Regions from separate parts of the Bacillus luti genome, predicted to be linked through region 2. Evidence: a T-box and tRNA genes for the amino acid it is inferred to sense, from the RefSeq annotation. Region 2 holds a T-box; the other holds one or more tRNA genes.
What was found. A T-box is a leader RNA that pairs with one kind of tRNA and senses whether it is charged. The one in region 2 lies ahead of tyrS (tyrosine--tRNA ligase), so its partner is inferred to be a tRNA-Tyr.
Positions count from the first base shown of each region.

Region 1 (15,822 bases), 580 kb from region 2:
TTGATGCAACTGCAATTTCTGGTCCCGCGTATAACGGAAGTGTATAATCAGCTTCACGAGAAAGTGTAGAACCAGGTACATTTGTAATCGTTAATGCTTTATGACCCATTTCATTTGTTTGTACAAGTACTGCACGGCTATCAGCTGTTTCACCACTTTGTGAAATGTAAATGAAGAATGGTCTTTCTGTTAATAATGGCATGTTATAAGAGAATTCACTTGCTACATGCACTTCAACTGGCATTTTTGCAAATTTCTCGATAAATTGTTTTCCAACAAGACCTGCATGATAACTCGTTCCACATGCAATGATGTAAATACGATCGCTATCTAAAATCGCATTGCGGATGTCTTGATCTAATTCAATTTCACCATTTTCATCTTGATACTTTTGAATAATATTACGGATTACAAGTGGTTGCTCATCGATTTCTTTAAGCATGAAATGAGGATATGTTCCTTTTTCAATATCACTTGCGTCTAATTCCGCTGTAAACGGTGCACGTTCAATCGTTTCACCTTGTAAGTTTTTAATTGTAATGCTTTCTTTCGTTACGATTACGATTTCTTTATCCATTAACTCAATAAATTGATCTGTAACTTGTAACATCGCCATAGCGTCGCTCGCCACAACATTAAAGTTGTCACCAACACCTACTAATAGCGGGCTTTTGTTTTTAGCAACATAAATCATGTTTGGATTTTCAGCATCAAGTAGTCCGATTGCATAAGAGCCATGTAAAAGAGATAGCGTATTACGGAACGCTTCTTCTACACTTAATCCTGTGCTCACTTGTTGTTCCATAAGCTGTACGATAATCTCTGTATCTGTTTCACTTACGAACGTTACATCTTGTAAATATTCCTTTTTCACTAATTCATAGTTTTCAATTACACCGTTATGAACTAGTGTAAAGCGTTTTGATGTACTTTGATGCGGATGCGCGTTTAATTTACTTGGAACACCGTGTGTAGCCCAGCGTGTGTGTCCGATACCTACGCTTGCTGCTACGTTCTCGTCTACGATTTCACGAAGTTTTGCGATACGGCCTTTTTCTTTGTATACAACAACACCGTTCTCTGCTTGTACTGCAATACCTGCTGAATCATATCCACGATATTCTAGCTTTTCTAAACCTTTTAATAAAATTTCCTTTGCATCTTGCTCTCCAATAAATCCTACGATTCCACACATGTTTAGTCGCCGCTACAAATGCTTACACTGCTCTGCGAACATGTAACGACATAGTCCGATACCATTTTTATTTATACTAAAAAACGGATTACATATTGCTAGCCCTGTAAGCTTGTAACGGCTTTCACCTTCCTTTCGATTGGGGGTTTAAGTCCGTATATACTTATACAGCTAGTTTGTATCCGTTCCTTTTCTCTCATCACACTTTCACCTTTGTCCACTAAGTCACCTTAATGATTTAAGTAAAAGCTTGCGGTTGTGATGAACAACCGGGAGTCATCCGCCGAAATCTCGATAAACCCCACCTCGTCAACTACACTACTTGTAGTTCTGGCGCTTTTATAATTTACAATATTTACTTTGAGAAAAAGAACAAGACAATCTTATAACAAACCTGATAAACCGTCAATGAAATTTTTTTCATCGTCTATAAAACATATGAAAAAGGAGCACTTCTTGTGCTCCTTTTAAAACAAATTCAGCAAATTATTCAGCGCCAACTTCAGCTTTCACAACTTCTACAATACGGTGTACATAAGCATCACACACTTCTTGTGTTGGTGCTTCTGCCATTACACGAATTAGCGGCTCTGTTCCAGATGGGCGAACAAGAATACGACCATCTCCGTTCATTTCTTCCTCTACAACACGAATAATTTCTTTAATTTTTTCGTTTTCAAGTGCTAATTTTTTATCTGTTACACGAACGTTTACTAGTAATTGCGGGAATTTCGTCATCTCACCTGCAAGCTCAGATAATGGTTTTTTCGTCATTTTCATGATATTTACAAGTTGAAGTGCACTTAACATTCCATCACCAGTTGTAATGTAATCAAGTAAGATAATATGACCTGATTGTTCTCCGCCCAGGTTGTAACCACCGCGCTTCATTTCTTCCATTACGTAGCGGTCACCAACAGCTGTTTTATCACTTGTAATATTGTTTGCTTCAAGTGCTTTATAGAAACCTAAGTTACTCATAACAGTTGAAACAACTGTATTATGTTTTAGCTGACCAGTTTCTTTCATGTACTTCGCACAAATAAACATAATTTGATCGCCATCAACGATGTTTCCTTTTTCATCTACAGCGATTAAACGGTCACCGTCACCATCAAAAGCAAGACCGATGTCAGCACCTTTTTCTTTTACTAATTCAGCTAATACTTCTGGATGCGTAGAACCTACTCCATCGTTAATGTTCATACCATTCGGTGAAGTTCCCATTGTCGAAATATCAGCTTCCAAGTCTGCAAATAAGTATGGAGCTAAAGAAGACGTAGCACCATGTGCGCAATCTAAAGCAATATGTAAACCTGAGAAATCTTCCTCTACAGTTTGTTTAATATATTGTAAATATTTTTGTCCACCTTCAAAGTAATCGCTCACTTGTCCAAGGTTCGTACCTGTTGGACGTGGCAATTCATCAACTTCTTTGTCTAATAAAGCTTCGATTTCTGCTTCTTGCTCGTCTGTTAATTTAAAACCATCTGAACCAAAGAACTTAATTCCGTTATCTTGTACCGGATTATGAGATGCAGAAATCATCACACCTGCTTGTGCACCTAACGCTTTTGTTAAATACGCAACACCTGGTGTAGAAATAACACCAAGGCGCATTACTTCTGCTCCAGTCGATAATAGACCAGCTACTAAAGCTCCTTCTAGCATATGACCAGATACACGTGTATCACGACCGATAATTACTTTTGGACGATCTGTATCTTTTGTTAATACATATCCCCCAAAACGTCCAATTTTGAACGCTAATTCAGGTGTTAACTCCTGATTCGCAACTCCGCGTACTCCATCTGTACCAAAATATTTACCCATTATGATTCGCTCCTTTTTCTTGCTCTTTTTGATTATCTACTGTTGGTTCTTGACTAGTTTCTTTATCTTTATCTTTTTCTTTTTCCTTTTCCTTTTCGGGATCAGGTTCAGGTTCAGGATTTTTTGGTTTTTCAGTTTGATTATCTTGCTCATTATTTGAATTTGGTTGTTCACCGTTACCCTGTACTTCTTTATCTGGATTTTCTTTCTTCACAATTGTGACTTTAGCACTTTTTTGTTTTGGCTCTATTGAAATATTACCAGGACCGCTCACTTGGATCGAAATATCTTTCGTTCCTGGAGATACATTTTGTAAATTAATTACCGCTGTTATTTGAGCAGCTGTTATTTTATCTACTATACTTGCTTCTCCTGAAATATCAACGCTTATCTTTCCATCTTGCGGCGAAAGTAGCTGGGCAGTAACATCTTTAGTAACTCCATTTTTTTGAATCGGGATACCATCAATCGTTCTGGTTTTCGTCTGTTTCGTTTTTTGTACTCCTACAGAAACCTTCACTTGATTTGGTTTTGCACTAATTACACCCTTTGGCAATAAAACAGAGGTATCGAATGTTGTAGAATCTGTCAATTGACTAAGATCTACTTCGACCCCCTCTATAGATTGTATATTATCCAAAATATCTTTCGGACCCGCTATCGTTACTTCCTTCGGCTCAACACTGATATTTGTAACGGCCAATCCTTCTGGTAAACTACCCTTCTTCATATATGTTACAGGAACAGTTTTTTCAGTATTATTTGCTGTAGGTTGCGTCGCTACATTCAACGTTACACTAATTTTAGATGGATTCGTTTTTACATTTAAACGTTTTCCTTCTTTATTGTACAATGTAACTTCGGCTGTTTTTGTAACAGTTTTATTAACACCTTTTAAATCGATATATGCCTTAGCAGATGAAATACTTTCTATTTCTTCTTTCGTTCCCACTACCTCAACAGTATCAGGCTTAATATTTGATTTTTCCAGGGTAGCACCTACTGGCATTTGATCTTCATTTGATAATTTCAAATCTACATGAACATACTTTTTCGCTTTTTCATGAAGAGTGACCTTAATTTTTGATGGTTGAACTGTTCCTTTCACATCATCTGGAAGACCATTTGCTTTTAAAGAAACTTCATAAGTTCCCTCTGGACGATCTCTTAAATCAACTGGTATGTCAAATTGGTTTTTGGCTTTTGCTGTAGCAACCGCTGCTTTTGGACCTTCTAACTTCACCTTGACTCCCTCTGATGGGATACCGCTGACAATATATTTCTCTTCATCATACTTAAGGTTAATATCATAATTAGTTAATGTTTCTTTCGCTTCATTTACAAAAGGTAATATAGCCGATGTCGTATTTTTTTCAGTCAAAGTCGCTGACATAAAAAGCATACACGCCAATAGTAATGAGATCCCTTTTAAAAACCAATGATTCTCCATTAACTTATCCATGACGCTTTCTCCTCCAATTCCATAAAGACGAAGAAGTCGTTTTTTCATTCGTACTAAATTCAGCTAACAGCATATCCTTCAGCTGTTCTGTCTTCAAATCACGATGCAACTTACCATTTTTCGTTAAAGAAATTTGGCCGGTTTCTTCTGACACAACTACTGTAATACTATCAGTAACTTCACTAACTCCCATTGCAGCACGATGCCTAGTTCCTAAATCCTTAGAAATAAACGGACTTTCCGATAACGGAAGATAACATGCTGCTGCTTTAATGGTACTTCCTTGCATAATTACTGCTCCGTCGTGAAGAGGCGTATTTGGAATGAAAATATTAATGAGTAGTTCCGATGATACGTTTGCATTTAGCGGAATACCCGTTTCTACATAATCGCCCATACCGGTCTCTTTTGACAAAGTAATTAATGCACCAATTCTACGTTTTCCCATATATTCCGTCGCTTTTGCTACCGCTGTTGCAACCATTTCAGGTTCATCATCTTCATGAGCCCCAACACGCGAAAATAAACTCCCGCGTCCTAGCTGCTCAAGTGCCCTTCGCAATTCTGGTTGAAAGATAATAATAACGGCTAAAAATCCCCACGTTAATACTTGTTCAGTTAACCAATAAAGCGTATGCAATCCAAGGAAAATACTAATCATCCGAACGACAATAATAACTGTAATCCCCTTTAAAAGTTGAACAGCTTTTGTCCCTCGGATTATAAGAATTAGCTTATATATAATAAACCATACAACGGCAATATCTAATACCGTACTAAGATATTTCAAAATGGTCGTATCTTCAAAAGGCATGCTAACCCTTCCTCCTACTTACGAGCAATTCTATCCATATATTGAAATATTGTTTTATGCTCTATCTGTATGTATTTCCAACAACTAGTTAATTATACCATACATGAAACAAACAACAATTACAAACAGCCCCCTTTAGTTTAATTGGTAAGATGTCAAACATTCTTATCGTACAGTATAATATAAATCATAATTATACGCCTATTTTCAAATAAAAAAAGCAACTTCTCAGTTGCTTTTCTTACATTTATTTTAGTTTTTCACCGAATAAAGAACCCATTAAAGCAACTGCTGTTGTTGCTGTTCTGTTTCTCTCATCTAAAATTGTATTTACTTCAACAAACTCAGCAGATGTAACAATATCAGCTTCTGCTAACATCTCCATCGCTAAGTGACTTTCACGATAAGATAAACCGCCAATTACAGGTGTTCCAACTCCTGGTGCATCATGAGGATCAAGACCATCTAAATCTAATGATAAATGAACACCATCCGTATGAGATAAATACGCAATTGTTTCTTCCATAACAGCTGTCATACCCATACGATCAATCTCGTGCATTGAGAATACTTTAATGCCTTCATTGCGAATGAAGTCTTTTTCTCCTTCATCTAATGCACGTGCACCGATAATTACAACGTTCTCTTTCTTCACCTTTGGGTACGCTCCGTATAAGTCTACAAGTGCGGGATGTCCGTAACCTAAACTTGCTGCAAGTGACATACCGTGAATATTTCCAGACGGTGAAGTTTCTTCAGTATTTAAGTCACCGTGTGCATCATACCAAATAACACCTAAATTTTTATAATGTTTCGCTACACCAGCTAGCGTACCGATAGCAATACTATGGTCACCGCCTAATACAAGTGGAAAACGACCTTCTTCTATAATATGATCCACCTTACTCGCTAATTCATTACATACAGTTGCAACTTGTGTAAGGTTTCTTAACTTTGTATTTTCATCTACTTCTTTTTCTCTCTCTATACATATATCTCCCATATCTTTAACGTCATATCCAATTTCTTTAATTCTTTCAATTACCCCTGCATAACGGATCGCGCTCGGTCCCATATCAACCCCGCGACGCATCTGTCCTAAATCCATTGGAACTCCAATAACCGAGATTTCTTTTTTCATAGATAGTATCCCCCTTTTATGCCTTCACTAAATATTTTAAATCTTTTATATAGTCTGACTCAACTCAACATTTTTCTGCATGGATATACATTTTATTCACTTATACTGAAGGAAGAATCCAAATTTTAAGACTATTATATGTATAAAATTAACTTAGTGAAACAACTACCATTACTATTATTAAATAATAATAAAAAACACTCCTACATTTAGAAGTGTTTTTTCGATGCTATTTTCCACACTGCTGCAATATTCTTCACTGTCATTTCGATATTCTCTTCTGCTACTTTATATGCTTTTTCTAATGTCATCGGACTCGATGTAACACTAAATACTGCATCGATTCCTTTTTCGTAAACTGCCGAATAATTCGGAGATACAGATCCTCCAATAGCAATCACAGGAATATGAAAATGTTTCGCGCGCTCCGCAACACCTACAGGGGCCTTTCCATATGCTGTTTGTTCATCTATTCTACCTTCACCAGTTATAATTAAATCCGCACCTTCTATATGCTTATCAAAGTTTGTATAATCTAATACAATTTCAATTCCCCTCCGCAAGTTTCCCTTTAACACTGCAATAACAGCTGCTCCCATTCCTCCTGCAGCTCCTGCACCAGCCATTTTAGATACGTCGCAAGATAAGTATTGTTTAAGGATATTCGCATAATGCTTTAAATTCTCATCTAGCTCTTTCATCATCTCTAGATTCGCACCCTTTTGCCTCCCAAATACGAAAGATGCTCCCCTTATTCCAACTAACGGATTGTCTACATCACATGCCGCTTCTATCTTTATATGTGTTAAACGTGAATCCATTCGCGAAAAATCAATTGTTGCAATCGAATGTAATGTTCCTCCAGATGGCTCTATAACTTCCCCCTCTCCATTTATAAACCTGACTCCCAAAGCGGACAACATACCTGCTCCACCATCATTTGTCGCACTTCCTCCGAGCCCCAAAATAATATGCTCAGCCCCTTGTTCTAGCGCATGTAAATATAAGTTCTCCTGTCCCTTTTGTCGTTGTAATAAGTGGATTTCTTTTTTCAATCGGAACGTGTTGTAATCCTGATGCTGCTGCCATTTCAATAAACGCTGTTTTATTATCCTTAGACATACCGTAAAAGGCTTGTACACGTTCTCTAAGCGGTCCTGTCACATGAAGTGATATAATTCTTCCCCCTGTAGCATCCACAAGTGAATCAACCGTTCCTTCTCCTCCATCTCCAATTGGCATTTTTACATACTCTGCTTTAGGAAAAATTTCTCTAAAACCTCTTTCAATGGCCTCACATACTTCAATAGCTTTTAAGCTTTCTTTATATGAATCAGATGCAATGACAACTTTCACAATTATCCCTCACCCTTTATTTTTACATTTTCTTCATTGTAAACGACAAATACGAAGGTTGTCTTTTTAAACACAAAAAAAGCTTACATCATATGATGTAAGCTTTCTCTATTTAGATGGAGCCTAGCGGGATCGAACCGCTGACCTCCTGCGTGCAAGGCAGGCGCTCTCCCAGCTGAGCTAAGGCCCCTTAGTAATTAAGCGGAAGACGGGATTCGAACCCGCGACCCCAACCTTGGCAAGGTTGTATTCTACCACTGAACTACTTCCGCGAAAATGGTGAGCCATGAAGGACTCGAACCTTCGACCCTCTGATTAAAAGTCAGATGCTCTACCAACTGAGCTAATGGCTCGTAAATGGCTGGGCTAGCTGGATTCGAACCAGCGCATGACGGAGTCAAAGTCCGTTGCCTTACCGCTTGGCTATAGCCCATTAATATTTACTAGTATGGTTATCTTTTCAAAAAAATAAACCCTCTCAGGTTATTTTAAAGAAAATGGTGGAGGGGGGCAGATTCGAACTGCCGAACCCGAAGGAGCGGATTTACAGTCCGCCGCGTTTAGCCACTTCGCTACCCCTCCGACATTTAAATATATATGGTGGAGGATGACGGGATCGAACCGCCGACCCCCTGCTTGTAAGGCAGGTGCTCTCCCAGCTGAGCTAATCCTCCAAAAGTGGTGACCCGTACGGGATTCGAACCCGTGTTACCGCCGTGAAAGGGCGGTGTCTTAACCACTTGACCAACGGGCCAAAAAAGTTTTAAACCTATTCCCAAGCTTCCAACCGGGCTTGAACCGGTGACCTCTTCCTTACCATGGAAGTGCTCTACCAGCTGAGCTATGGAAGCATAATGGCTCCGCAGGTAGGACTCGAACCTACGACCGATCGGTTAACAGCCGATAGCTCTACCACTGAGCTACTGCGGAATAATATTAGCCTGGCAACGTCCTACTCTCACAGGGACAAGGTCCCAACTACCATCGGCGCTAGAGAGCTTAACTTCCGTGTTCGGTATGGGAACGGGTGTGACCTCTCTGCCATCATTACCAGACTTTTATCATTATCAACATTTCCAAGGAAATGTCAAGAAGAAATTTAAACATATATTCCTTCAAAACTAGATAACATTTGCTACATATTATATGGTTAAGTCCTCGATCTATTAGTATTCGTCAGCTCCACATGTCACCATGCTTCCACCTCGAACCTATCAACCTGATCATCTTTCAGGGATCTTACTAGCTTACGCTATGGGAAATCTCATCTTGAGGGGGGCTTCATGCTTAGATGCTTTCAGCACTTATCCCTTCCGCACATAGCTACCCAGCTATGCCCTTGGCAGAACAACTGGTACACCAGCGGTGCGTCCATCCCGGTCCTCTCGTACTAAGGACAGCTCCTCTCAAATTTCCTACGCCCACGACGGATAGGGACCGAACTGTCTCACGACGTTCTGAACCCAGCTCGCGTACCGCTTTAATGGGCGAACAGCCCAACCCTTGGGACCGACTACAGCCCCAGGATGCGATGAGCCGACATCGAGGTGCCAAACCTCCCCGTCGATGTGGACTCTTGGGGGAGATAAGCCTGTTATCCCCGGGGTAGCTTTTATCCGTTGAGCGATGGCCCTTCCATGCGGAACCACCGGATCACTAAGCCCGACTTTCGTCCCTGCTCGACTTGTAGGTCTCGCAGTCAAGCTCCCTTATGCCTTTGCACTCTACGAATGATTTCCAACCATTCTGAGGGAACCTTTGGGCGCCTCCGTTACACTTTAGGAGGCGACCGCCCCAGTCAAACTGCCCACCTGACACTGTCTCCCGGGTCGATAAGACCCGTAGGTTAGAATTTCAATACAGTCAGGGCGGTATCCCACCAGCGCCTCCACCGAAGCTAGCGCTCCGGTTTCAATGGCTCCCGCCTATCCTGTACAAACTGTACCAAAATTCAATATCAGGCTACAGTAAAGCTCCACGGGGTCTTTCCGTCCTGTCGCGGGTAACCTGCATCTTCACAGGTACTATAATTTCACCGAGTCTCTGGTTGAGACAGTGCCCAAATCGTTACACCTTTCGTGCGGGTCGGAACTTACCCGACAAGGAATTTCGCTACCTTAGGACCGTTATAGTTACGGCCGCCGTTTACTGGGGCTTCAGTTCAGAGCTTCGCTTACGCTAACCCCTCTCCTTAACCTTCCAGCACCGGGCAGGTGTCACCCCCTATACTTCGCCTTACGGCTTCGCAGAGAGCTGTGTTTTTGCTAAACAGTCGCTTGGGCCTATTCACTGCGGCTTTCCGTTAAGAAAGCACCCCTTCTCCCGAAGTTACGGGGTCATTTTGCCGAGTTCCTTAACCAGAGTTCTCTCGCACACCTTAGGATTCTCTCCTCGCCTACCTGTGTCGGTTTGCGGTACAGGCACCTTTTATCTCGCTAGAAGCTTTTCTTGGCAGCGGGGAATCAAAGACTTCGCTCCATAAGGAGCTTCCCCATCACAGCTCAGCCTTCACGATAAGCGGATTTGCCTACTTATCAGCCTAACTGCTTGGACGTGCACAACCAATCGCACGCTTCTTCTATCCTTCTGCGTCCCTCCATTGCTCAAACGATAAAGAGGTGGTACAGGAATATCAACCTGTTGTCCATCGCCTACGCCTGTCGGCCTCGGCTTAGGTCCTGACTAACCCTGAGCGGACGAGCCTTCCTCAGGAAACCTTAGGCATTCGGTGGACGGGATTCTCACCCGTCTTTCGCTACTCATACCGGCATTCTCACTTCTAAGCACTCCACCAGTCCTTACGGTCTGACTTCACTGTCCTTAGAACGCTCCCCTACCACTGATACCATTGGTATCAATCCGCAGCTTCGGTGGTGTATTTAGCCCCGGTACATTTTCGGCGCAGAGTCACTCGACTAGTGAGCTATTACGCACTCTTTAAATGGTGGCTGCTTCTAAGCCAACATCCTAGTTGTCTAAGCAACTCCACATCCTTTTCCACTTAATACACACTTTGGGACCTTAGCTGGCGGTCTGGGCTGTTTCCCTTTTGACTACGGATCTTATCACTCGCAGTCTGACTCCTAAGGATAAGTCATTGGCATTCGGAGTTTGACTGAATTCGGTAATCCGATGAGGACCCCTAGTCCAATCAGTGCTCTACCTCCAAGACTCTTACACTTAAGGCTAGCCCTAAAGCTATTTCGGGGAGAACCAGCTATCTCCAGGTTCGATTGGAATTTCTCCGCTACCCACACCTCATCCCCGCACTTTTCAACGTGCGTGGGTTCGGGCCTCCATTCAGTGTTACCTGAACTTCACCCTGGACATGGGTAGATCACCTGGTTTCGGGTCTACGACCACGTACTAAACGCCCTATTCAGACTCGCTTTCGCTGCGGCTCCGCCTCTTCAGCTTAACCTTGCACGGGATCGTAACTCGCCGGTTCATTCTACAAAAGGCACGCCATCACCCATTAACGGGCTCTGACTATTTGTAGGCACACGGTTTCAGGATCTCTTTCACTCCCCTTCCGGGGTGCTTTTCACCTTTCCCTCACGGTACTGGTTCACTATCGATCACTAGGGAGTATTTAGCCTTGGGAGATGGTCCTCCCAGATTCCGACGGAATTTCACGTGTTCCGCCGTACTCAGGATACATTCAAGAGAGAATGAAGTTTCGACTACGGGGTTGTTACCCTCTACGACGGACCTTTCCAGGTCGCTTCGTCTACCTCATTCCTTTGTAACTCCGTATAGAATGTCCTACAACCCCAAGAGGCTTGCCTCTTGGTTTGGGCTATGTTCCGTTTCGCTCGCCGCTACTCAGGAAATCGCATTTGCTTTCTCTTCCTCCAGGTACTTAGATGTTTCAGTTCCCTGGGTCTGTCTTCCTTACCCTATGTATTCAGATAAGGATACCATACCATTACGTATGGTGGGTTTCCCCATTCGGAAATCTTCGGATCAAAGCTTACTTACAGCTCCCCGAAGCATATCGGCGTTAGTCCCGTCCTTCATCGACTCCTAGTGTCAAGGCATCCACCGTGCGCCCTTTCTAACTTAACCAAACTAAAAATTAAAAAATATGAGCTACACTGTTATCTAGTTTTCAAAGAACATACATTTATATATGAGAGATAGTTCTCTCAAAACTGAACAAAACGAAACACGGAAACTTATATTGATGAACAGCGTTCATCAATTCTCCATAGAAAGGAGGTGATCCAGCCGCACCTTCCGATACGGCTACCTTGTTACGACTTCACCCCAATCATCTGTCCCACCTTAGGCGGCTGGCTCCAAAAAGGTTACCCCACCGACTTCGGGTGTTACAAACTCTCGTGGTGTGACGGGCGGTGTGTACAAGGCCCGGGAACGTATTCACCGCGGCATGCTGATCCGCGATTACTAGCGATTCCAGCTTCATGTAGGCGAGTTGCAGCCTACAATCCGAACTGAGAACGGTTTTATGAGATTAGCTCCACCTCGCGGTCTTGCAGCTCTTTGTACCGTCCATTGTAGCACGTGTGTAGCCCAGGTCATAAGGGGCATGATGATTTGACGTCATCCCCACCTTCCTCCGGTTTGTCACCGGCAGTCACCTTAGAGTGCCCAACTTAATGATGGCAACTAAGATCAAGGGTTGCGCTCGTTGCGGGACTTAACCCAACATCTCACGACACGAGCTGACGACAACCATGCACCACCTGTCACTCTGCTCCCGAAGGAGAAGCCCTATCTCTAGGGTTTTCAGAGGATGTCAAGACCTGGTAAGGTTCTTCGCGTTGCTTCGAATTAAACCACATGCTCCACCGCTTGTGCGGGCCCCCGTCAATTCCTTTGAGTTTCAGCCTTGCGGCCGTACTCCCCAGGCGGAGTGCTTAATGCGTTAACTTCAGCACTAAAGGGCGGAAACCCTCTAACACTTAGCACTCATCGTTTACGGCGTGGACTACCAGGGTATCTAATCCTGTTTGCTCCCCACGCTTTCGCGCCTCAGTGTCAGTTACAGACCAGAAAGTCGCCTTCGCCACTGGTGTTCCTCCATATCTCTACGCATTTCACCGCTACACATGGAATTCCACTTTCCTCTTCTGCACTCAAGTCTCCCAGTTTCCAATGACCCTCCACGGTTGAGCCGTGGGCTTTCACATCAGACTTAAGAAACCACCTGCGCGCGCTTTACGCCCAATAATTCCGGATAACGCTTGCCACCTACGTATTACCGCGGCTGCTGGCACGTAGTTAGCCGTGGCTTTCTGGTTAGGTACCGTCAAGGTGCCAGCTTATTCAACTAGCACTTGTTCTTCCCTAACAACAGAGTTTTACGACCCGAAAGCCTTCATCACTCACGCGGCGTTGCTCCGTCAGACTTTCGTCCATTGCGGAAGATTCCCTACTGCTGCCTCCCGTAGGAGTCTGGGCCGTGTCTCAGTCCCAGTGTGGCCGATCACCCTCTCAGGTCGGCTACGCATCGTTGCCTTGGTGAGCCGTTACCTCACCAACTAGCTAATGCGACGCGGGTCCATCCATAAGTGACAGCCGAAGCCGCCTTTCAATTTCGAACCATGCAGTTCAAAATATTATCCGGTATTAGCCCCGGTTTCCCGGAGTTATCCCAGTCTTATGGGCAGGTTACCCACGTGTTACTCACCCGTCCGCCGCTAACTTCATAAGAGCAAGCTCTTAATCCATTCGCTCGACTTGCATGTATTAGGCACGCCGCCAGCGTTCATCCTGAGCCAGGATCAAACTCTCCAATAAAGTTAGTTTGTCTAGCATCTAAAAATAAAAATTGACGTTTCACGTTGTTTGTTTCGTTCAGTTTTCAAAGAACTACTTGGTCGCTCATTTGCGACTTCCTTATGTTAACATTTTCGTTTTTCAATGTCAACTAAGTTTTTCAATTTCTTTTTTGTCGTTTTCTGCGTTTCTGCATCAGCGACGGTTATTAATTTATCATACATTAACTATTAACGTCAACACTTTTTAATAAAAACTTCTTTTTCTCACATAACGAATACATTCCTCTGCATTAGCGACTCTCCGAAATAAACAAAAAACGATTTTATATCTTTCTTCCATCGCTTTTTTTACAACGTCATGAATACGCTCATCTTCAAAATCAAATAAAAGTTCCTCTAACTCTCTCTTCAATATGTACTCCATTTCTTTTCTCTCTTCTTTCGTCAACATAATCCCAAGCAAATCATCACCTCAATAATCCCTTACGGGGCAATAAACGTTCCGCTCATTTTCACTTATCAAAATCCTCTCATTCATTATATCCACTACTTACGATGTTAATCACTTGTTCTCTTTTTTATATTTTAAGCATATATGTAACTGAAAAGGATTGGACAAAGGGGCGTAATATTATGTTTTTCTTTTTTATTACGAGTAAAAGAACTTTTAAACACATTAGCTTAATAGTAATACTTTCCTTATTTACAGCATGGCTTCTCTTTTTAAAAACATATTCACATGAGTCTGCTTTTTCAACAGCTACAGGACCTAAGGTAATTTACAAAGGAGACACGGCTAAAAAACAAGTTGCATTCACGTTTGATATTAGTTGGGGAGACAAAAAAGCTATTCCAATCCTTGATACACTTAAAGAAAGAGATATTAAGAATGCAACCTTCTTCCTTTCTGCTGCATGGGCAGAAAGACACCCTGATATTGTTGAACGCATCCTGAAAGATGGACATGAAATCGGTAGTATGGGCTATAATTACACGTCCTACACTTCTCTAGAGACAAATGAAATACGAAGAGATCTTTTGCGTGCACAAGATGTTTTTACGAAACTCGGCGTGAAACAAGTCAAGCTATTACGTCCACCTAGTGGCGACTTTAACAAAGCAACACTTAAAATAGCTGAATCACTCGGATATACTATCGTTCACTGGAGTAATAATTCGAACGATTGGAAAAACCCAGGTGTAAATAATATCGTTTCGACCGTCTCTAATAATTTAAAAGGTGGAGATATCGTCTTATTACACGCATCCGACTCTGCCCTCCAAACAAATAAAGCTTTACCACTACTTCTGCAAAAGTTAAAGAGTGATGGATATGAACAAATATCCGTTTCACAACTTATTTCCAACACAAGTACAAAAAGTGAAGATGTAAAGTAATGTCCCTACTACCCTTCACACATAAAAAGCTCTATTATCTTAATAAAAGATAATAGAGCTTTTTTCTATCCTGATATTCACAGTAATATAACTACCACTACGTAAAAACCAAAGATAATTTTCTTAATTAAACAGTTTTACTCGCTCTTCCAATTAAACGATGTAATATAAGTAACTGATATGCATTACATAATAAAAGTGGTATAACCATTAAATACAACCAATCTGTGTCATTAATCCGAAGCGCCGGTACCCACTCAAGAATTGTTACCACAACCATAAAGAACAGGGCGGGCACAAATGCTTTTTTATTCGTTTCTTTACTTTTTACATAAGCAACAATCGCTCCAAACACAAATAACACCCCAGCAACAAGTATGTTATTCCCTAATGAAACCTCTCCATTTGCAATCAGTACAGATCTTAAATACACAAAATCAAATAATACAAATGCAATAAAGAAGAGTTGTACTGCATTCCATAAAGAGGATGAACGAAACATCCCAAGTCCAAAACGATGGATTGTTAAATATGCAAAGAACCCCATTTGACTTATAACACTAAAAATAAATCCTACTCCCATTAACCAGAAAGAAATCGCTAGAATCTCCTTAACGTCGAAATTTTGAAAAAATTTAGCGTACTCGTCCCACTCTAAAACAAACCCGATAAAGACCGTACTAATTCCACCAAGAAACAACGTCGTTAAAAATAGGCGTACCCACTTGCGGCTATTCACAACACATCCCCCATTATTCGTATATTTCTAATTAAATTGTATCAATGACAATTTCAAAAAGCTAGCCATGTTCATGTATAAATTCCTTAAAGATATTTATATTAAAAAAGAGAACTGTGTTGAAAGGAGTTCGAATT
Region 1 is NZ_CP040336.1:4,955,090-4,970,911, forward strand. It holds gene glmS (glutamine--fructose-6-phosphate transaminase (isomerizing)) at 1-1,195, opposite strand, end outside; partial or broken gene EUC40_RS24950 (hypothetical protein) at 1,208-1,395, opposite strand; gene glmM (phosphoglucosamine mutase) at 1,682-3,028, opposite strand; gene EUC40_RS24960 (CdaR family protein) at 3,021-4,490, opposite strand; gene cdaA (diadenylate cyclase CdaA) at 4,483-5,304, opposite strand; gene rocF (arginase) at 5,552-6,445, opposite strand; partial or broken gene EUC40_RS24975 (glycerate kinase) at 6,655-7,801, opposite strand; tRNA gene EUC40_RS24980 (tRNA-Ala) at 7,919-7,991, opposite strand; tRNA gene EUC40_RS24985 (tRNA-Gly) at 8,002-8,073, opposite strand; tRNA gene EUC40_RS24990 (tRNA-Lys) at 8,079-8,154, opposite strand; tRNA gene EUC40_RS24995 (tRNA-Gln) at 8,160-8,234, opposite strand; tRNA gene EUC40_RS25000 (tRNA-Tyr) at 8,300-8,383, opposite strand; tRNA gene EUC40_RS25005 (tRNA-Val) at 8,400-8,475, opposite strand; tRNA gene EUC40_RS25010 (tRNA-Glu) at 8,481-8,555, opposite strand; tRNA gene EUC40_RS25015 (tRNA-Thr) at 8,580-8,652, opposite strand; tRNA gene EUC40_RS25020 (tRNA-Asn) at 8,657-8,731, opposite strand; rRNA gene rrf (5S ribosomal RNA) at 8,741-8,856, opposite strand; rRNA gene EUC40_RS25030 (23S ribosomal RNA) at 8,948-11,869, opposite strand; rRNA gene EUC40_RS25035 (16S ribosomal RNA) at 12,016-13,567, opposite strand; gene EUC40_RS25040 (hypothetical protein) at 13,793-14,011, opposite strand; gene pdaB (polysaccharide deacetylase family sporulation protein PdaB) at 14,182-14,946, shown strand; gene kbaA (KinB signaling pathway activation protein KbaA) at 15,074-15,685, opposite strand.
Region 1: it encodes a tRNA-Tyr, which carries the amino acid that the T-box ahead of tyrS (tyrosine--tRNA ligase) is inferred to sense. The anticodon was not compared.

Region 2 (15,822 bases):
GGTAAGAACTTAGAAATCTTACAACAAACAAATGACATCACTTGGACATTCATCAGCCCTTCTGCACTATTCGCATTAGGAAAACGCACTGGTTCTTATACAGCTGGTAAGGACAACCTTCTTGTGAACGCAAAAGGTGATAGTTACGTAAGTTATGAAGACTTCGCGGTTGCAGCACTTGATGAAATCGAAAACCCAAAACACGTAAACGAACGCTTCACAGTAGTTTCTGAAGCTGAATAATAAAGAAAAGCTCGTAAAACATAATGTTTTACGAGCTTTTTATTATTGTACTTGTTCTAAACCGTTCGGAGTAATCTTGAAGGAAATCTCTTTAAATTTCTTCGCATCTCCTTTTCCAATTAACTCACCAGTTTTATACCAACTTAAACGATCAGATTCTGCATGATATACTTTCACTAAATCCCCATACTGGAACGCCATACCATTTACTTGCTCTGCAAAATTCTGTGAAGTTTCTTGCCCTTCTGCCGTTACATGTTTTTTCTCTTTTCCTTTTTGGTCATATAACGTAATTCCCATGTATAGCTCGTTTTTAAAGTAGCTATGAATTTGTTCATTTGTATATGTTACATGTAATTTCTTTTCATCATGATTAAACGTTACAATTGAACGAATACTATTACTTAGTCCCTGATACACTAGACTATCTCCATATGTTACTTCTACCAGAACTTCTGTAACTTTCTTGTTTCCAAAACGGTCTTTCGTTTCTACTTTTACTGTTTGCTTTCCGATTTTTGATGTATCTAGTTTTTCTACAAAACCAATTACTTCTCCATCTTTTACTTCAACAAAGTTTTTCGCATCTAATGTTTCACTATTTGTTCCGATTACTACTTTTTGCGGTTTTGCTTTTACTTCTTGCAGGGCTTCTAATCTTTCAAATCCGTTTTCAGTAACTTTGAACAATAATTCCTTTATTTCTTTATTTTTTCCTTCTCCCACATATACATCTTTTTGGTACCAATGTAAGCGAGAAGATTCTGCATGATATACTTTCACTACATCTCCATACTCAAATGCAAGTCCATTTACTTCCTGGGCAAAAACTTTCGTATTCTCCAAGCCTTTTACTGCTACATTTTTCTTCTCTTTTCCTTCTTGATCGTACAGTGTGAATTCAAAATATTTCTCGTCTTTAAAGTAATCGTGAATTAAATTTGTTGTATCTGTTGCACTAAATTTTTTCGTATCATGATGTAGCGTTACGATCGACTTCAGGTTCCCATCATTATAGTTCAATCCATATACAAGTAAACTATCTCCATACGTTACCGCTAACGAAACTTCCGTCACTTTTTTATTTCCAAAACGATCTTTTGTTTCTACTTTTACTTTTTGTTCGCCGATTTTTGATGTATTTGGTTTTTCTACAAACCCGATTATTTCTCCATCTTTCACTTCAACAAAGTTTTTCGCATCTAACTTTTCAACTTCTGTTCCAACTACTACTTTTTGTGGTTTTGCTGTTACTTCTTGCTGAGCCCCCATTTGTTCGAAACCTTGCTCTGTAACTTTAAAGAATACTTCGTTAACACCATACTTCGCATCAACTAATTCATTCTTTTTATACACTTTAAAACGATCAAATTCTTTTTGATAAATTTTTACTATATCACCATATTCAAAAGCCATACCGTTGAATTGCGCTGCAAATTCTTTTGTATTTTCAGATGCTTTTACTGTTACTTCTTTTTTCTCTTGCCCATCTTTATCATATACAACCATCGCCATATACTTTTCATCTTTAAATGAAGTATGCATTGGACCTTCTGAATCTGTTGTACTAAATTTCTTTTCTTCATGCTTTAATGTGACAATTGACTTAATATTACTTCCGCCATAGCTTGTACCGAAGAACATAATACTATCTCCGTAAATCACTTCTACTGGTACTTCTGTTATTTGCTTATTTCCGAAACGATCTTTCGTTTCTACTTTTACTGTTTGTTTTCCGATTTTCGTTGTATTTGGTTTCTCCGCAAATCCAACTACTTCTCCGCCCTTTACTTCAACAAAGTTTTTCGCATCTAGCTTTTCAATTTCTGTTCCTACTACTACTGTTTGTGGTTTTGCTGTCACTTCTTGTAGCATGTCCATTCTCTCAAAACCTTTTTCTGTCACTTTGAAGAATAGTTCTTTTGTTCCTTTTTTCTCACCTTGACCAGTAAGATTGTTATTTTGATACCAGTTCAAACGATCCGGTTCTGCGTGGAATACTTTCACTACATCTCCATACTCGAACTGCATATCATTCACTTGCTTAGCAAAGTTCTTTGAAGTTTCTTGTCCTTCTGCTGTTACTTGTTTTTTCTCTTTTCCTTCTCCGTCATATAACGTGATTCCCATGTATAGCTCTTTATCAAAATATTTATGGATTTGACTATCCATATCAGTTGCATGGAATTTCTTATCATCATGCTTTAACGTTACTATTGAAGCAATATCATTGTTGTATCCTACATATGCGATACTATCTCCGTACGTCACTTCTAATGGTACTTCTGTCACTTGCTTATTTCCAAAACGATCTTTCGTTTCTACTTTTACTGTTTGTTTTCCAACTTTTGATGTAGTTGGTTTTTCCACAAAGCCAATTACTTCTCCGTCTTTTACTTCAACAAAGTTTTTTGCATCTAGCTTTTCTACTTCTGTTCCGACTACTACTGTTTGTGGTTTTGCTATTACTTCTTGTAGCATGTCCATTCTTTCGAAACCTTTTTCTGTTACTTTGAAGAATAACTCTGTTGTTCCGTCTTTCTCACCTTGACCAGTAAGGTTATTATTTTGATACCATTTCAAACGGTCTGGTTCTGCATGGAATACTTTCACTACGTCCCCATATTCGAACTGCATATCATTCACTTGCTCCGCAAAGTTCTTTGAAGTTTCTTGTCCTTCTGCTGTTACATGTTTTTTCTCTTTTCCTTCTCCATCATATAACGTGATTCCCATGTATAGCTCTTTATCAAAATATTTATGGATTTGACTATCCATATCAGTCGCATGGAATTTCTTCTCATCATGCTTTAACGTTACTATTGAAGCAATGTCATTGTTGTATCCTACATATGCCATGCTATCTCCATACGTCACTTCTAATGGCACTTCTGTCACTTGCTTATTCCCGAAACGATCTTTCGTTTCTACTTTTACTGTTTGTTTTCCGATTTTCGTTGCAGTTGGCTTCTCCACAAACCCTACTACTTCTCCATCTTTTACTTGGACAAAGTTTTTTGCATCTAATTTTTCAGTATCTGCTCCGACTACTACCGTTTGTGGTACTGCTGTTACTTCGTGCAAACTATTTTTCAATTCAAAACCTTGTGGAGTGATTTTGAAAAACTTTTCTTTTTTATTTCTATTCTCAGCAGGATTTACCAGTTTGTCGTTTTTATACCAACTAAAACGATCCGGTTCCGCATGAAATACTTTGACAACGTCTCCATATTGGAATTCAATCTCTTTCAATTCCGCAGCAATTTTTTTTGAACTTTCTTGTCCCTCTACAGAAATATTTTTCTTTTGATTACCTTCTTTATCGTATACTGTAATTTCTACATACTTTTCATTTTTAAATCGATAATGGAGCTCATTAACACTGAAATCAACATCAATTTTCTTTTCATTATGAAGAAGTGTTATAACAGAATTCACTTCATTACCAAAACCTTTAACTACCATAGCATCCTCATAACGAGCGTTGACTGGAACAATTATTACATTCTTATTCCCTTTATTATCCTCAATTTCTACTAATACTTCCTGTTTTCCATTCTCTAATTTAGGCCATATAATCTTACCTGTTACTTTTACATTCTCACCTAAATTTTGAACAAGTTTCCCTGCTTGCTCTTTATCAAAATCCGTACCAACTAAAAGGTTTTGTAACTCACTTGATGGTTCACCGTATGGAATTACGTACGCTTCAACTTGCTTTTCACGAATATCGTTACTATCTGTAGCTTTCCATATTTCTTTTTCTAATTTAGGTAAATTTAATTTTTCTATTTTTTCTCTAGTCTCATCACTTGGAGTTAATCCCCATTCTTTAAAGAAAGGAACTAAATTTTGTCCTGCCACTTTTGATGTCATATAAACAAACATTTGCTTTTTCTCTTCATCAGAAGTAGGCAATTCCTCCTTAGTTAACATACGATAAGCTTGATGCAGTTTCGGATAAAAATGTTCTCCGTAAACCACATTTAATTGCCAAAACATTGTAAGAGGATCAAATTCATCAATTATTCTTTCTTCTATAGGTTTCTCTAAGTACTCGAATGACTTTTCATAGTGCTCGTCCATTTCTATTTCATTTCCTAATGCTTTTTGCACCACTAAAGAATAAATATTGACTGTCACTTCTCCAACAGCATCCCAATCCCAAGGACTTTGCTGATGTAGATGTCCAACTTCATGCCATGGTCCCCAACCATCCTTTTCGAGTACCTCTGAATCCAACACTCTATTCATTGCGCTTGGAATATACCCTGTATGATAATTTGTCGCAAACATAAAGTCCCCTTCAGCAGGATTCCGTTTTTCAACAAACTGAACATAATGCTTTGGAGATTTCGCAAGTCCGATTCCATCCTCTGATAAACCAGCTACTGCATTTTCTATTCGAATAATTTTATCATGTAATTTCATTAACTCTGTCGGATTGGTGTTTTTCATAAACTTTTGTATAGAGCTCGGACTAGCAGTAATTAAACTTCTCTCACCTTTTAATTCGACCGCATAAGGATTTTTATATTTCTTTAACATTTCATCCCAATCTTTTTTCATATGCTTACCTAAAATAAACAAAGGAAAATGACTACCACCCTTCGTAACTGAAGCAGTGACCTCACCTTCGTTATTCATATTATAAAAATATAAAATACCACCTCTTGGCGATGAAATAACGTTTTTCCCAGGTTTTAAATTGAATTTTTCAGGCGCCTTTTCATCATAAGATCTCGTTCCTATGAAAGCTTGAATAGACTGTGTTCCTTTTATTTCAATTGTAATTTCTTCATCTGGCGCTGCATAAATTCCAGTCGGTTCATTAACAGAAAGGTCAAAAGTTACCTTTAATCGTTCCGTTTCCTTGTCTATATCCCCTTTTCCAGGTACCTGAAACGTCCTTTGCTCAAATTTGTTCTCTTCTAAATTCCCACCTTTAACTTCTTCCAAAGGTGCCGCATATCCTTTCGATGCTTCGAAAGTTACTGGTGATAATAATGTAGATATGCATATACCAGCTACTAATACCCTACTCTTTTTCTTCTTTGACATAATCTGTGTCCCCTGTCCTGTTTTTAGACAAACCATCCTATATATTCATTTAATGAAAAATCCTATTATATTTATAAAAACATTTATAGAATAGACTAATACCTCGCGCACCTGTATCAATTACTACCGCATTCCTCCCCATGTATTCGCTTTCCTACATTGTAAAATTTTTATGTATTATGTCCTCCCCACTTTTCTACTTGTGATGAGTTCTCTTCATACATAAAAAGAGAGTAATAAAAGATACTTTTTAGTCTTGTCATCTATACATCTAAAAATAAAAACAACGATAGAATCTTACATTTTCTTCATATATGACCATCTATAGGTAGTTTTTCCAACTGAATTGTACACGCTTTACACTTTGTTTGATAGCACTTCCAATCAGAATAATGTTACAATTTTGTGAATTTAATCTATTAATCGTAACGTTCGGATTTTATTATATTTAAATTATTCCTAAATAAAGTTTACACTGCTTATACAGTCTTTTTCCTATTAAATTAACCGTTTATTATTTTTATAATATAATATTACTCTTCATATACATAAAAAAGCATTGGCAAGGCCAATGCTTTATCTTTTATATTGATTCGGTTTATGCGGTTCATTTGGAGTATGTGGTTTATTATTATGATCATGACCATGTGTTTTTTTCCAACTCACTGATAACTCAGGACTTGTTTTTTCTTCACTACGCTCAAGTAATACAACTGCATTTTGAATTGTCGGTGTACCTTTATGTGCAATCCCTTGTAGCTTCGTTAATTTCCCTATTACTTTAAAACTAAATCCACCTGCTGGTGTTTGTTTCGGAATTAAAATGCGGAATTTCTCGCCCACATTAAATTCAGTTTTTGCTTCGCCCTTTTCATTTACAAACTTCGCTCCTTGTGGTGCACCAGTTGCTTGAACTTTATACGTACCACTTTTTGCATTTGTTTCTACTGTATATAAACCTGTTTCAAAGAAATCATTTTTTAATACTGCTTGTTGTTCTTCTGATGGTACTACACTCATCGTAATTTCTTGCAACTCTTCACTAGCATTTGCTTTTGCAACTATATCTTTCGTTACTTTTTCTACATTTTTATTACGGAAATCTAAATCGTTAATATCAATTTGTTTCAATGCATTCCACACCGCAAGCTGCGTTGCGTAATGTGCATCTCTCCAATCAGAAACACCTAATTCTTGTGGACTCTTTTGTGGATATCCATTCAATAGTACACGGTACACATTAATATCCACTTTCCCCATTTCCGGTAAATCTTGGCCGCTTGGAGATTTCAAATCTACATTTAAGCAAAAAGCAATTTTGCCATCTGCCGTTTTAATAAGCTCTGTTCGGATTGGTTTCTTCTTAGACTTACTATAACTCCAATCCATTTGATACTTTGTATGGTCCATAACTTCTGCGAATGCTTTTTGAAGTGGGAATAATACAAATAAGACACTTAAAAACATAGCTAAAAGTTTGAACGATTGCTTTATATTCATGTTTACAGCCCCTTAATAACAAACTTAATACTAAGTAGTATTTATTTAGAAACTATTTTTATGCACAAAAAAAGAGTGCATAAAAGCACCCTTTTTTTTCTTACTGTAATCTTAGAAATCGAAGTTATCAGGATCTGGACCAACGCGGTGATTTTGGTTTAACGCATCGATTTTTTCCATGTCTTCTTTTGTTAATTCAAAGTTAAATACATCAGCATTTGCAATAATGCGGTGTTCTTTCGTTGATTTTGGAATTGTAATTACTCCGTTTTGAAGATCCCAACGTAAAATCACTTGTGCTGTTGTTTTACCGTGTTTCTCAGCAATTGCTTGTAATGTTTCATTATCTAATAATTGCCCTTGCATAAGTGGTGACCATGCTTCCATTTGAATACCTTGTTCTTTACAGAAAGCTTGTAGTTCTTTTTGTGTTAAACGAGGGTGGTATTCTACTTGGTTAATCATTGGTTTGATTTCCGCATCTTTCATTACATCTTGTAAGTGATGGATTTGGAAGTTACTTACACCAATTGCACGTACGCGCTTTTCTTTATAAAGTGTTTCTAGCGCTCTCCATGTATCTTTATATTTTCCTTCTACAGGCCAGTGAACAAGGAATAAATCTAAATAATCTAGTTCTAATTTCTTTAAGCTCTCTTCGTATGCAGCAATTGTTTCTTCATATCCTTGATCTGCGTTCCACACTTTTGAAGTGATGAATAACTCTTCTCTTGAAATACCAGTTGCTTCGATACCTGCACGAATTCCTTCACCTACAGCTTTTTCATTTCCGTAAATTGCAGCTGTATCGATGCTGCGGTATCCTGCTTTAATCGCTGCTTTTACAGCTTCTACAAGTTCTGGTCCTTCTTCTACTTTAAATACACCTAAACCGAACCAAGGCATTTCTACACCATTATTTAATACTGCTTTACTTTGTAAGTTTTTCATTTTATTTTCTCTCCTTTTATTTTACTTGATCTCTTTTTTCTAATGTCATACTCCACGCTGTTAAAATAACAGCGGCTACTACCATAAGGCCGCCTACCCAAGCAGTATGAATTAATCCTAATGAATTCGTTACAAGGCCACCTATATAAGAACCTAAAGCGATTCCTCCGTTAAATGCGGCAATATTAATTGCTGAAGCAACATCAACCGCACTTGGAACAAAGCGCTCTGCCAATATAACTACATATACTTGTAGCCCTGGAACATTCATAAATGCGAATAGTCCCATGAAAATAATTGTGATTAATCCAGCTACTTTAAATGGCGCCGTAAATGTTAAAACAAATAATATAATCGCTTGGATAAAGAACATGTAAAATAACGCTCGAATCGGATTATGATTCGATAATTTTCCGCCGACCATATTCCCTATCGCAATTGCGATTCCATACACTAATAAAATGATGGTAACCGTACTTGCTTCAAATCCTGTTACTTCTTGTAATAGCGGTGATAAATACGTGAATGTTACGAATGTCCCGCCGTATCCAAGTGCAGTAATAATGAAAACAAGTAACAGTCTTCCATTTTTAATTAGTTTGAATTGATCACGAAACGATACAGGTACACCATTTTTTAAATTAGATGGGACCAGTATGCTATTCGCGATAAAAGCAATAATTCCAATTACAACAATCGCCATAAATGACGCTCTCCAGCCAAATTGTTGACCGATAAACGTTCCAATTGGCACACCTGTAATAGTCGCAACTGTTAATCCAGTAAACATAATCGCAATAGCACTAGCACGTTTATTCTCTGGTACAATCGCAGCCGCAATTGTAGATCCTATCGACATAAACACACCATGTGCAAACGCAGCTACAATCCTTGCGATAATTAATATAGTGAAGCTTGTTGCTACTGCTGCAATGCCATTACCAATAATGAAAATAACCATAATCCACATTAATAATGTCTTTCTCGACATACTTGCCGTTAACGCTGTTAAAACAGGTGCTCCTACTGCTGCTCCTAACGCATATAAGGAAACAGTTAAACCGGCTGTTGTAACCGAAACATTTAAATCTTTCGAAATAGATGGTAGTAAACCGACACTAATAAACTCGGTCGTACCAATCCCAAACGCACTAATTGCTAGTGCTAATAAAGCAAACATACTTCTTCGATTCGTCTGAACTTCCGAAGACGGTACTGTATATGAACTCAATTGAATTCCTCCTTATTACAAGAAATCCAATCATAATAGTGCGATAAAAAGGCCCTTTTATCTTCTAAAAAATATATTTAATCTCTACAAATGCTATTATGAATGGTTTCATTCCTTTTTTGAAGAACGCACTTTAAAGTACGATAGGCACTAAAAAGTAACATAGTCACTTTTCGGTACCGTACTACTCATTTGCCTCTTACATGTGCTATTATGAAACATATTTAACATGATAAAAAGTACGTACTTTAAAGTGCTATAGGTACTAAAAAGTAACATTTGTATAATTTGGCTTACTTTACTCACAAAAGGAGGGTTTTATATGAAGAAATACAATATTCCTGTAGAAGCGACTTTAGAAGTTATCGGCGGCAAATGGAAGGTTGTTATTCTTTGTCACTTAACAAAAGGTACAAAGAGAACGAGTGAACTAAAACGTTTAATGCCTGGTATTACACAAAAAATGTTAACACAACAATTACGTGAATTAGAAGACGACGGTGTTATTCAAAGAAAAGTATACAACCAAGTCCCGCCAAAAGTAGAATATTCTCTTACAGACTACGGTTGGTCTTTAGAATCGATTCTTGATTCTCTTTGTACTTGGGGCGAATGCCATCTTGAAAAAGAAGGTACCACATCAATGCTAATTGCAGAAGGTGAATAATAGGAAAAAGGAAAAAACGAACATGAATTTGTTCATTTTTTCCTTTTTTTCTTTATATATATGTACATTTCTAATTCAAACAAAATATTTTATACGCTTTCACACCTTGTCAGTACTAGGTTATACACTTACTATCAAATAATTAGGAATCATTTTTATGTTAACATAGGTGTATATAGTATATAATATAAGATATATATTATATACACTTTCCGGTAACGGAGCTTTTCCATTATGCGGACAAGCCATGTATCGGACAGTTCATAAATAATAGGTAAGACGTTATGGTTTTAGATTTATGATTTCAGCTAATTTGCTATCATAAATTTAAAGGCATTTTATTGTGCTTTGTGAAACTTTGTATAAAGTTTCGTAAACGGTTACTATCTTACTTATCAAAAAAAGAGTATTGCTATCGTAAAGGAGAATTGGAGATGCCAGAAACTATGACTCAAACAAAGCCAGAACAAGAAACTGTACAAATTTCTGCTAGCCAAGGACAACTTGATGTACTTGATCAGTTGTTAAAACCTGAGGTACAAGAATCATTAACAACACTAGTAGAACAGCTTCCAAAATTAACTGAGCTTGTTAACATTTTAACTAAATCTTATGACTTTGCTCAAACTGTTGCTACTGATGAAGTATTAAAAAGCGACACTGTTGGTGCAATCACAGAGCTTGTAGAACCTGTAAAAGATACAGTGAAAAGCATGGCTGCAACTGCAATCGAAGCGAAAGATCGTGCTGACGAAAGTAATGAAGTTATCGGCCTATTCGGTCTATTAAAATTACTAAAAGATCCACAAGCACAAAAAATGTTCCGCTTTGTGAACGCATATCTTCAAATTAGTGCAGAACGTAACAATAAATAATTTAACTTATAACAACAATTAGTAAAGACGGGGGATATCATACTATGTCAAAACAAATTGTCATCTTAGGCGCTGGTTATGGCGGTCTTCTTGCCGCTTTAAACGTACGTAAATATTACAGCAAATCAGAAGCACAAGTTACAGTGATTAACCAATACCCAACACACCAAATCATCACTGAACTACACCGCCTTGCAGCTGGTAACGTTGCTGAGCAAGCAATTGCAATGCCACTTACAAAGCTTTTCAAAGGTAAAGATATCGATCTTAAAATCGCAACAGTTGAGTCATTCTCTGTTGATAGTAAAGAAATCAAACTAGCTGGTGGCACTACTTTATCTTACGATGCACTTGTAGTTGCTTTAGGAAGTAAAACTGCTTACTTCGGTATTCCAGGACTAGAAGAAAACAGCATGGTATTAAAATCTGCTGCTGATGCAAACAAAATCTACAAACACGTTGAAGACCGTATTCGTGAATACGCGAAAACGAAAAACGAAGCTGATGCTACAATCGTAATCGGTGGTGGCGGATTAACTGGTGTTGAGCTAGTTGGTGAGCTTGCTGACATTATGCCTAAACTTGCAAAAAGCCACGGCGTAAATCCAAAAGAAGTTAAACTTCTTCTTGTTGAAGCAGGTCCAAAAATCCTTCCAGTATTACCAGACCACTTAATCGAACGTGCAACTACTAGCTTAGAAGCACGCGGCGTTACATTCTTAACTGGTCTTCCTGTAACAAACGTTGCTGGCAATGAAATCGACTTGAAAGACGGTCAAAAACTTGTTGCTAACACATTCGTTTGGACGGGCGGCGTACAAGGTAACCCATTAATCGGTGAATCAGGTCTTGAAGTAAACCGTGGCCGTGCAACAGTTGATGCATACCTACAATCTACTTCTCACAAAGACGTATTCGTTGCTGGAGACAGCGCTGTTGTCTTCGCTCCAGACGGACGTCCATACCCACCAACTGCACAAATCGCTTGGCAAATGGGTGAGTTAATTGGATACAACTTATACGCAGCACTAGAAGGCAAAGCATTCGAAGAGTTCGCACCTGTAAACTCTGGAACACTTGCTAGTCTAGGACGTAAAGATGCTGTTGCTACAATCGGAGCAAGCAATACTCCACTTAAAGGCTTACCAGCATCATTAATGAAAGAAGCAAGTAACGTTCGTTACTTATCACACATTAAAGGTCTATTCAGCTTAGCTTACTAATCTGAATATAAGCCCGAATCATGCCCGGCATGGTTCGGGCTATTTTTATCCGTAATTTTCTCTAACTTATTTATTCGGCAGAAGAATAATATAACCCTTTTAATTATCTAAATTTACTGATTATTTTATGTCCAAATTGTGTATACGAAAAGATGGAAGTATTCTTCCTACTCCCATCCTTTCACACAAACTATTCTCCTAACTTCACAAGGCTGTAGTTCTTCTTCCCTTTACGGATAATAATAAATCTTCCATCGAATGAATTTTCTACAGTAACATCCGTACCCACATCTGTTACTTTTTCACCATTCATAGAAATAGCGCCATTATTAATATCTTCACGTGCTTGACGTCTAGATGGCTCAATTCCTAAATCAACTAGCCACTCTACGATGTTTTTTGTCTCTTTTGAAGACTGGAATGTTGGCATCTCTTTAAAACCTTGTTCAATTTCATCAGCTGTTAGCGATTTAATATCTCCGCTAAATAATGCTGCTGTAATTTTCACAGCTTGCAGGAATGCTTCTTCTCCGTGAACGAACTTCGTCATTTCTTCCGCTAATACTTTTTGTGCTTCACGTTTATGAGGCTCTGTTTCTACCTTCGCTGCTAATTCATCAATACGCTCTTTCGTTAAGAATGTAAAGTATTTCAAGTATTTAACGACATCTCGATCATCTGTATTCACCCAGAACTGGTAAAATTCAAACGGTGTTGTTTTTTCAGGATCAAGCCAGACCGCACCACCTGCTGATTTACCAAACTTCGTGCCATCTGATTTTAATAATAACGGAATTGTTAGTCCAAATACTTTCGCCTCATGACCTTCTAACTTACGAATTAAATCTAAACCGCTCGTAATATTTCCCCATTGGTCACTACCACCAATTTGCAGTTGAACATCTTCTTTCGTGTATAAATGATGGAAATCCATCGCCTGCAAGATTTGGTACGTGAATTCAGTGAAAGAAATTCCCGTATCTAAACGACTTGCGACAATATCCTTCGCTAACATGCTATTAATACTAAAGTTTTTCCCGTAATCACGTAAAAACTCGATAATGTTGATTTCATGTGTCCAGTCGTAGTTATTTACCATCTTCACTTCGCTATTCCCGCCGAAATCAAATAGCTTTTTCATTTGTGCTGTTAACGCATCCACATTATGCTGAACGACTTCCAACGTTTGAAGCTGACGCTCTGATTGACGTCCACTTGGATCACCAATTGTTCCAGTTGCTCCGCCAATTAAAATAACAGGGTGATGACCCGCTAACTGAAATCTCTTCATCATCATAAACGGAATTAAATGTCCGATATGCATACTATCACCAGTCGGATCAACTCCGCAGTATAGTGAAATCTTTTTCTCTTCTACTAGCTTACGTAAACCTGCTTCATCCGTCTGCTGATTCACAGCGCCGCGCCATTCTAATTCATCAATAATATTCATCTTTTGTCATCCCCTTTATTTTTTAAAAACAAAAAGTCCCTATGTCTATGACATAGGGACGATTATTTACCGTGTTACCACCCAGTTTGTATAAATAGCATAGCTATTCATACCACTCTTAGCAATAATATCGATTGCCAATCCGCTTAGCATTACCTAAGATACTCCAGAGTGTAATTCGCAAGTTTGTTTGTGCTAGGTTCCAGCAACCCCTAGCTCTCTCGTTAACAGTGACAAACTGCTACTGGGCTCTTTCAACGTATGTTATTTGTTAAATTATTAGCCATTATATTGAATTGAAAACAAATTGTCAACAATACCCAAATATTATTTTGAAATAATTCGCATTTTCATACGTATTTCATTATTGTTTATCTTCTCCAATAATCCTTACTTCGCGCTCTAACTTCACACCAAATTTCTCTTCAACTGTCTTTTGTACGAAGTGAATTAAATCGATGTAATCTTGTGCTGTTCCGTTATCAACATTCACCATAAATCCAGCGTGTTTTAAAGAAACTTCTACTCCACCAATTCGCTTACCTTGTAGTCCTGATTCTTGAATCAATTTGCCAGCAAAGTTATTTGGTGGACGCTTAAATACGCTACCACATGAAGGATATTCTAGAGGTTGTTTTGATTCACGCTTAAACGTTAAATCATCCATTTTCTCTTTAATTTCTTCACGTACACCTTCTTCAAGTTCGAACTTCGCTTCAAGAATAATGTAATGATTGTTAGCAAATACACTCTTACGATATCCAAATGCAAACTCATCTTTCGTTAAAGTACGTAAGTCTCCATCCCCTGTCATTACAACAGCTTCTGTTAATACGAACGATACTTCACCACCGTAAGCACCAGCATTCATATATAACGCTCCGCCAACTGAACCTGGAATACCACAAGCAAACTCAAGACCCGTTAAATTATGGTCTAATGCAATACGTGATACATCAATAATTGCTGCACCACACTGTGCTACAATCGTTGTTCCTGTTACAGTCACACCTGTAATGTGAATTAAGCTTACTATAATCCCGCGAATTCCACCGTCTTTAATAATGACATTCGATCCATTTCCTAAAAACGTAACTGGAATATTATATTCGTTCGCATATTTAATAACTTCTTGAATTTCATCATAATTTGTCGGCGCAACGAACACATCTGCTTTTCCACCAACTTTAATATGCGTATGATTCTTTAACATTTCATCTTTTTTCACATGACCTTCAGGCAATACCGTACTTAAATATTCATAAACCTCTTGCATATTCATTTTACGATTCCTCTATTTCTATATTCTTTTTATCCCGTTATACGGGCCCATAATATCCCCACATACATGAACGAACCTAAAGTGGTGGATACAGTGTACCCAAAATCAATTCGAGACACCTATAAACCTCTTAATTTATAAGAGGTGCCACTCATATTAAAATATATATTGCATAATAAAGCAACCCAAATGGACCACTAAACTTGACATGTAATCAGAAAGACAACAATTTGTAAAATATATCACTTTTACAAAACACTATCCCTCAGTATCTTACTATACCATACGAAAAGAAAGTGGTATTTTTTTGTAATCTTTACTTTGTTTATGACATATAAGAAAATCGATTGAAAGCGGGAGATAAGACTCTCATGAAGATACTAAGTGAGATACAGGAATCAAAGGATTTAACGAAGGAATTTTAAGATGAAGTGGCAGTTGCGAAAGAGAAGAAAAAGCCGTGTTAGAAGTTTTGGTAAGGTTTGTATATAAACTACAAAAAGGTAGAAAAGTATACTTTTCTACCTTTTTGATTAGTGGAATAAAGATAAACCAATTTTTAAACAATGTTATTAGTTTTTAACCACTTTTCAAAAATTAATCTAGATTGTTCTTCAGTAGCATCTTTGTCATCTATTGTAAATATTTTTAAACCGCATCCAGTAAAATATTCACCTAATTTATGTTTGCTAGCAAATTCATATAAAAAACCCGCTTCATACTCTTCAATAAATACATCCCAAATAGGTTTGTTTATTTTTTTATATGCAGTGACTTCTAAATCATAACCATCTTCATAATAGCCTATATGCATATGCTGGTGTGTTTCATAGTTACACATAATATGAAATAACCTCCTCTTTACCAAATAATATGATGATCATTTAAATTTGGTGGAACATGATAATGTAAATATGGTCCTTTATGATATACCGGGCCATAATCTAACCTAAATATAACTTGTTTCGTAGCTTTAGATCTTACTTGAATAATTTTTGTTCCAGATGGTCCTTCAAGGATATATTTACTTGGTGCGTTTAATGCTTTTTGTACATATGGTCTTGCTATCTTCCAACCTTTATCGGCAGCTGTTCTGCCTACTTTTGAAGTTAAAACCCTTAATGCTCCGATAACAAGAGCTGGTAATATTTCTTGTTTAACTATTAATTCACCTGTAAGAGGATTTTTTTCAATAACATATTCAACTCTTGGTTTACTTAGTTCTCCTTCTAATTGTAAAAATACAGGATCAGTTACTAAAAAATCATATTCATTCTCAAATTTTTCAAAATCGAAGTTAGAAACATCGACATTAGATAAATCAATGCCACCATCT
Region 2 is NZ_CP040336.1:328,262-344,083, reverse strand. It holds gene EUC40_RS01680 (NAD(P)-dependent oxidoreductase) at 1-243, shown strand, start outside; gene EUC40_RS01675 (putative mucin/carbohydrate-binding domain-containing protein) at 286-5,304, opposite strand; gene EUC40_RS01670 (thioester domain-containing protein) at 5,881-6,804, opposite strand; gene EUC40_RS01665 (aldo/keto reductase) at 6,916-7,755, opposite strand; gene EUC40_RS01660 (MFS transporter) at 7,772-8,935, opposite strand; gene EUC40_RS01655 (winged helix-turn-helix transcriptional regulator) at 9,309-9,653, shown strand; gene EUC40_RS01650 (DUF1641 domain-containing protein) at 10,088-10,528, shown strand; gene EUC40_RS01645 (NAD(P)/FAD-dependent oxidoreductase) at 10,573-11,751, shown strand; gene tyrS (tyrosine--tRNA ligase) at 11,942-13,204, opposite strand; T-box leader at 13,256-13,471, opposite strand; gene murB (UDP-N-acetylmuramate dehydrogenase) at 13,569-14,486, opposite strand; gene EUC40_RS01630 (hypothetical protein) at 14,858-14,911, shown strand; gene EUC40_RS01625 (DUF3986 family protein) at 15,046-15,327, opposite strand; gene EUC40_RS01620 (hypothetical protein) at 15,348-15,822, opposite strand, start outside.